DNA from 3 places in the Pelorhabdus sp. sgz311002 genome. Region 3 is predicted to be linked to each of the others. Evidence: riboswitches for the same ligand, from Rfam matches in the RefSeq annotation. Region 3 holds a riboswitch; each other region holds the start of a gene.
The links. A riboswitch is a leader RNA that binds a small molecule or an ion and turns the genes downstream of it on or off. The one in region 3 is predicted to bind thiamine pyrophosphate.

Region 1 (2,198 bases), on a different contig from region 3:
CAACAAGATAGGCTGAAATATCTAAATTTGTTCTTATACTCATTTCTCATCCTCCAAAATTCCGTTGACCTTTTCCACCTTCGCCTGAATCATATTAGTAAAGCCAGGGCGTATATCAGCTTTTAGAACGACTTCGGTACGAATCCCCTTCGCCGCAAGTACAAAAGTTGCCGCTTTAACAACTTGCATCACATCGTCCCATTCTCCTTCGATCTCAGTAAACATGGCAGTAGTACGATTAGGCAAACCGGATTCGCGAATGACTTTTACCACTTCAGCTACATAGGGAGCAAGTTCATCGCCTACGCCGCAGGGAGCAATAGCAACAGCAACTAAAGTATTCATCATTTATACCTCCTTAATATCAAAAGGATTATCAGCAATCTCGCTTGCTGTGGCTTTATATAATTCGTCAAGAAACTGGATTTGAAAATGTCCTGGCCCATCCACCTGCTCGGCCGCGCGACGTCCCGCTAAATTGTAAATCGCTGTAGCGGTAAGCGCTGCAATAAAGGGTGATGCCGCTGTAAGATAAACTGCCGCAACACCGCCTAGAGAACAGCCTGCCCCAGTAATTTTAGTCAAAAAAGTTGACCCGCCTTGAGAAAAAGCAACGATGGCACCGTCTGTGATTAAATCGATTTCTCCTGATACAGCAACAGCGCCGCCCGTCCATTTCGCCAAGGCAACAGCTGCTGTTTGGGCCGTATTCACAGAGTCAGTCGAATCAACGCCGCGCACCTTTGACGCCTCAGTTCCTCCTGCTAAATTCCATAAACCAGCTAAAGCAATAATTTCTGAAGCATTGCCTCGAATGATACTAGGCTTATACTCTTTAAATTGAAGCAATAGCTTTGTTCTTAGTTCGCCAATGCCTACAGCAACAGGATCAAGCACCCAAGGTTTATTTCCCTCATACAAGGCTTTTGCGGTACGCGGCAATGTCTCCTCGTAAACGGGAAGAAGTGTGCCGACATTAATATAAGTAGCGCCGCCAGCCCTTGCTAAAAATTCGCCTTCATCAGGCAAATACACCATAGCCGCCGCTCCACCGACAGCGAGCTGGGCATTTGCCACCAAATTGATTGTAACAGAATTTGTGATAGAACCTGCCATTGGATTTGTTTTCTGTACTGTTTCTACGGCTTGTATCATCTGCGCTTGAATACTTTTCTTATCGATCATTTTGCCCTCTTTCCATGCAAAAAAAATGCTCACCTGCATTCGGTAAGCATCTTTCGCACTGTCCTATTGCTTCCCTACGTCAGCGTTAACTAACAGGTTCAAAGGGTCAGGTTTTACCTTCTCAACTCTAAGGAGTCCCCCCGCAATCTATTATTTTCTATAACGTATCACTTCTCATCTATTCTGTCAATGTAGTATCTGCCGAGCAAAGTAAATGCTTCTCTGCCGCTTGAGTAAGATCCGCCACAAGATCTTGATACGCTTCGAGTCCTGCATGGAACCGTAAAATAAAGCCGTCCGGTAGCGGCGTAACTTCCCGCTTACCATGTACAGGCAGTACAAGTGACAAATGTCCGCCCCAGCTTTCAGCAATCCAAAATAGATTTAAGGCATCCATAAAAGCTTCAATCTGTCGACTCGCTAGATCAGAGCGAAAAACCACGCTAAACAAACCATTCCCTTTATGAAAATAATGCTGGAAACGTTCATAGTAGGGAGAAGATATCAGCGTCGGCGACAGAACTTCTTGGGTAAAAGGCTGCTCTCTAAACCATTCTATCAGGTGCTGCGCCGTGGCAGCATGACAGTCAAGCCGCTCTCTAGCCGAATCAATACGATGATACAGCCGGGAACAAGTCGTTGGCGCTACTGCGCCATTGCCTGCGGCGCGCAATTCATCGGAAATACTCTGCCAATCATTTTCATGCTTTGTAATGACAACGCCTGATGGCGTATCGCCATAGCCGCCTTCATACTTCGTGGTAGCTTGTATAACAATATCCACGCCATAGTCAAGGGGCTTAAACCGAACATGGCTTGCCCAAGTATTATCCATAACAGTACGCAGACTTGCCGCTTTTGCTATAGCAATGATTCCGTCGATATCGGGAATTTCAAAAGTACCACTGCCTGGCGCCTCTAAATAAATTATGAGATCCTCTCGTTCAGGATAATCTTGGCGCGCTTTAAATAAAACTGTAGAAAATTCTTCTTTTGATGCGCCTGATGGATAA
Region 2 (2,198 bases), on a different contig from region 3:
TTATCGACAGAAACTTGAGTCAGCCGAATTCGGTGCTTTCGTTAATGGAAGAGATGGCGTAAGTCCCTTTTAGTAGAAGTAATTCCACCAGTAGGGATGGTAATTCCACCACCAGCGGCGACATGTATGAAAGTATTGATAAGGGTAGGCGCAGCCTTTACCCCAAAAATAGTTTTTCTGGCATTTGGGGCATTTCAGTCGCATAGTTTCACCACCATAGCTTTTTTGTAGCTTATGCGTTTTTGAGTCGTTTTGTCTCAAACCAATAAAAAGAACAGTCAGGCTGTTTAGTTGAGCCTGACTGTTCTTTTTAAGTTGGCAGAGAGTTTTTACAGGGGAACTTTTTCTGTTCTTTGGCAGTCTCAGTATCTGTTTTTGCTGATTTTTGCACTGACGCTCCTGCCGGACGCGATTTTTTTTGCGGCTCAGAATTGGCCATATCTTTAAAAGTCATTGCCTATCCTTCTTTCCTATTGTTTTTCTTACTATAGCCTAAACTTACAAGAGTTATACGAAGAATAAAAAAAACGTAAGCGGGTATGGTAAGAAGTGAAGCAGAAGATTGAGGTGAAGAAAGTGCGGGGAAAAATTTTTAGCAGTATATTAGTAGGGCTCATTTCAGGCCTACTTATCGCAGTTGGCAGCTTTCTGTGGCTTGACCGTCATTATATTCAACAGCGAGCTGTTATGACACTTGTACAAACAAGCATGGATAATCCAGCCATACAAGATCTGTTGGCGGCGCAGGTTTTGCGCTATCTGAAATCGCCCGAGGGAAGCCAGGAAATGTTGGAGTATTTAAAGCGACCGGAGGTTGCTAAGGTTTTGGCAGAGCATTTAGAAAGTCCGGAAGTAAGGCCGCAGCTTGTGCAACTTTTTAACCAGCCTGATGTTCGTCGGGCTTTTATCGCTTCTTTGGCAAAAGAGCCTGAGTTTAAAATTTTACAGGCCCTTAGCGAATTTGCCGAAGATACAAATCAGGGACAGGGAAGCAGCCAATAGTTCTTTACAAAGCGATAAGGCTGTACTATAATACAGATAAATTAATAGTTCGCTAGGGGAGCCGGTTGGCGGCTGAGAGAAAGATTTTTCGACCCTTTGAACCTGATCTGGTTAATACCAGCGTAGGGAAGCACGCACTTAGCTTGGTTTAAGCTCGCGCCTATGTTGGATCGCGAGCTTTTTTATTTGCGATTTTTTAGCAAGTGAGGTGAGGCGAATGCAAATCCGTTTGAATGGAGCTGAGGTTGTTTTTGCAGCAGAAGTTTCACTAGAAGAGTTATTATCGCAGCAAAAAATCAATTTGGACACAGTCATAGTGGAATTAAATCAAATAATTATAAAGCGCGACGAATTGGCTCAAACAATTGTTAAAGATCAAGATACGATTGAAGTGTTGCGCTTTGTCGGAGGCGGTTAATTATGCAACAGCAGGAAGATTTTTTTGAACTTGGCGGGAGAAAGCTCTCTAGTCGCTTATTTATTGGCTCAGGGAAATATAGTGATGATAGGTTGATCCCGGCTATTGCCGAGGCATCTGGCGCCGAAGTGATTACAGTGGCACTCAGGCGTATCGATTTTCAAGCAAAACAAGATAATATTTTAGAAAATATACCAGATCATATGCAATTACTGCCCAATACATCAGGCGCTAGAACAGCAGAAGAAGCGATTCGTCTGGCTCGTTTAGCGAAAGCGTCCGGCTGTGGGAATTGGATTAAGATTGAAGTTATTTCTGACAGTAAGTATTTGTTGCCTGACGGCTATGAAACTGTAAAAGCTGCCGAGGTTTTAGCGAAAGAAGGTTTTATCGTTTTGCCTTATATCAGCCCCGATTTAATGGTAGCAAAAGCGTTAGTAAATGCCGGAGCTGCTGCTATTATGCCGTTAGGCGCGCCGATTGGCACCAATCGCGGCTTGAAAACGAAAGAATTAATTCGAATTCTCATTGAGGAGATTTCACTCCCGATTATCGTTGATGCAGGGATTGGAGCGCCGTCTCATGCCGTGGAAGCTATGGAAATGGGCGCGTCAGCTTGTTTGCTGAATACGGCGATTGCCAGTTCTCCCAATCCATTCTTAATGGCAAAAGCTTTTGGTCAGGCGGTAGCCGCCGGACGACAGGCATTTTTAGCTGGGTTAGGCGTAGATCAGACTCTAGCGCGAGCATCGTCGCCGCTCACAGGGTTTTTACATGA
Region 3 (2,198 bases):
TAAAAAATCACCGGTATTGTGACCAAAGCGATCATTTACTTGCTTAAAATCATCAATATCCATAAACAGCACCGCAAAGAAACGTTTATATTTTGTTCCTTCGCCTACGGCTCGCTCCAGCATTGCTTCAAAAAAGCGACGATTCGGCAGGTTAGTTAGCGAATCATAAAAAGCATATTGATACATAAGCTTTTCATTTTTACGTCGTTCGCTAATATCACGCGTAACGCCAATAAATCCTTTGGAGCGTTTTTGCGAATCCAAAAGCGGATTGACTGTCACTTCCAGCCAAAGCGTATACCCTGCCTTATGATAAGCTTCTACTGTATAAATAAAACTTTGCTTATTTCGCTCTTCAAGGGGCAAAGCTTTACGCTCTTCATATTTTTTCTGCACTTTTCTCACCGAATCTGCTGTAAGAAGAGTAAATAAAGAACGTCCAATCAACTCCTCCGTCTGATAACCAAAAACAGGCTGAACCGCAGGGGATACGTAAACAAATCGAAAAGCTTCATCAAGTTGCCAAATCACATCCAGGGAATTTTCCGCTAAAAAGCGATACATCTGTTCGCTTTTCCCTAATTCCTCATTGATTTTTGTTAGCTTGTTACAGCGTCTCTGTAATTTTATGATTTCAATGGATTTCATGGTTTTCCTCCTACAACCTTGTTCCTGCTCTATCTATTAAAGATTCTCTATGATTTTCCATTATATTTTTTTCGAACCTTTTCGACAGTTTCCTGCTATTTTATATCTTTTAAAAAACTTTCTATTTTGTCAGAGTAATAACAGCGCTGTTCATTGCGATTCTTGCCATCTTATGCTACAATAAATGAAAATAAATTGAGTAGGGGAGCTTGTAGTGCAGGCTGAGAAAAAGTAATCAAACTTTGACCCTTAAACCTGATTTGGATAATGCCAACGTAGGAAAAGTTTCGCTTGTACAAACAGGGTAACCGCTTCGGTCTATCCTGTTTTTTGATTTACCGGCAACAAGAAAAGATGACGGAGGAGCGTCCGGCGTCAGAACAAACCGACAACTAAATAGCGAGGGAGCTTGTGTTTCAAGCTGAGAGGAAGCTTTTAAGCTTCGACCGACCTGCAGCACACCGCAGGAGAGCTATTTAGTGTATCAGTATATCCTTTTTTAAGAACTCTCCTGAGCGAGTCGCTGCCGACCAAACTCAAGGAGGTTTTTTTATGCAAAAAAATTCAAAGGTACTAAAATTAGTTATGCTATCGATGCTAGTCGCGCTTGGTGTAGTCATTTCTCCCATTTTACGCATTGAAGGCATGTGTCCTATGGCGCATTTTATCAATATTGTTTGCGCTGTTTTGCTAGGTCCATGGTATGCGCTGCTCTGCGCAACGCTCATCGGTGTCATTCGCATGATGTTTATGGGCATCCCGCCGCTTGCTCTGACAGGTGCGGTCTTTGGCGCTTTCTTATCAGGAGTTTTCTATCGCGTATCAAAAGGCAATCTTTTCGGCGCCGTAGCGGGCGAAGTCATTGGCACAGGCATTATCGGTGCAATCGTATCCTATCCGGTTATGGCTTTTATCTATGGCAAAACTGGCCTTACTTGGCTCTTTTATGTACCGCTTTTTCTGTGCGGCACTTTAATCGGGGGAACAATCGCTTATTTCTTCTTAAATTCACTGAAACGATCTGGTATGCTAGTAAATTTCCAACGCAACTTAGGAGCGAAAATTTATGATAAAGTCCAGGCTTAATGTAGCTGATTTACTTACAATTAGGGAACAAATTCGTCACGAAAAACCATTAATTCACTGTATCACAAATCCTATTTCTATCAATGACTGCGCCAATGCGATCCTCGCCGTAGGCGCTAAACCAATTATGGCCGAACATCCTTTAGAAGTGGAAGCGATTACAACGCTAGCAGGTTCTTTAGCTGTAAATCTGGGAAACATCACTGATGCGCGTATGGCATCCATTCCTCTGGCAGGAAAAAAAGCCTTAGCACTACAGCACCCAATTATTATTGACTTAGTTGGCATTGCCTGCAGCAATCTAAGGCTTCAATTTGCCGAAACTTTCATTACGCAGTGCCGCCCTTCTGTCATAAAAGGCAATATGTCGGAATTAAAAGCTTTGGCAGGCGTAAAGAACACTGCTTTGGGAATTGATGTAGGCATTCAAGATCAAATTACCGAAAATACTTTAATTGCAAATG

Region 1: another riboswitch for thiamine pyrophosphate. It lies ahead of thiM (hydroxyethylthiazole kinase); the one in region 3 lies ahead of thiW (energy coupling factor transporter S component ThiW).
Region 2: another riboswitch for thiamine pyrophosphate. It lies ahead of thiS (sulfur carrier protein ThiS); the one in region 3 lies ahead of thiW (energy coupling factor transporter S component ThiW).

The regions. Positions count from the first base shown of each region.
Region 1 is NZ_JBWBCL010000005.1:203,219-205,416, reverse strand. Features, by position in the region: gene AC0NJP_RS10350 (thiamine phosphate synthase) at 1-43, opposite strand, end outside; gene AC0NJP_RS10345 (MTH1187 family thiamine-binding protein) at 40-348, opposite strand; gene thiM (hydroxyethylthiazole kinase) at 349-1,185, opposite strand; TPP riboswitch at 1,239-1,337, opposite strand; gene AC0NJP_RS10335 (trans-sulfuration enzyme family protein) at 1,364-2,198, opposite strand, start outside.
Region 2 is NZ_JBWBCL010000001.1:309,399-311,596, forward strand. Features, by position in the region: gene AC0NJP_RS01575 (2-oxoacid:ferredoxin oxidoreductase subunit beta) at 1-62, shown strand, start outside; gene AC0NJP_RS01580 (hypothetical protein) at 311-454, opposite strand; gene AC0NJP_RS01585 (hypothetical protein) at 550-1,002, shown strand; TPP riboswitch at 1,047-1,148, shown strand; gene thiS (sulfur carrier protein ThiS) at 1,220-1,420, shown strand; gene AC0NJP_RS01595 (thiazole synthase) at 1,423-2,198, shown strand, end outside; gene thiH (2-iminoacetate synthase ThiH) at 2,195-2,198, shown strand, end outside.
Region 3 is NZ_JBWBCL010000003.1:18,065-20,262, forward strand. Features, by position in the region: gene AC0NJP_RS05930 (diguanylate cyclase domain-containing protein) at 1-648, opposite strand, end outside; TPP riboswitch at 840-948, shown strand; gene thiW (energy coupling factor transporter S component ThiW) at 1,201-1,734, shown strand; gene thiM (hydroxyethylthiazole kinase) at 1,715-2,198, shown strand, end outside.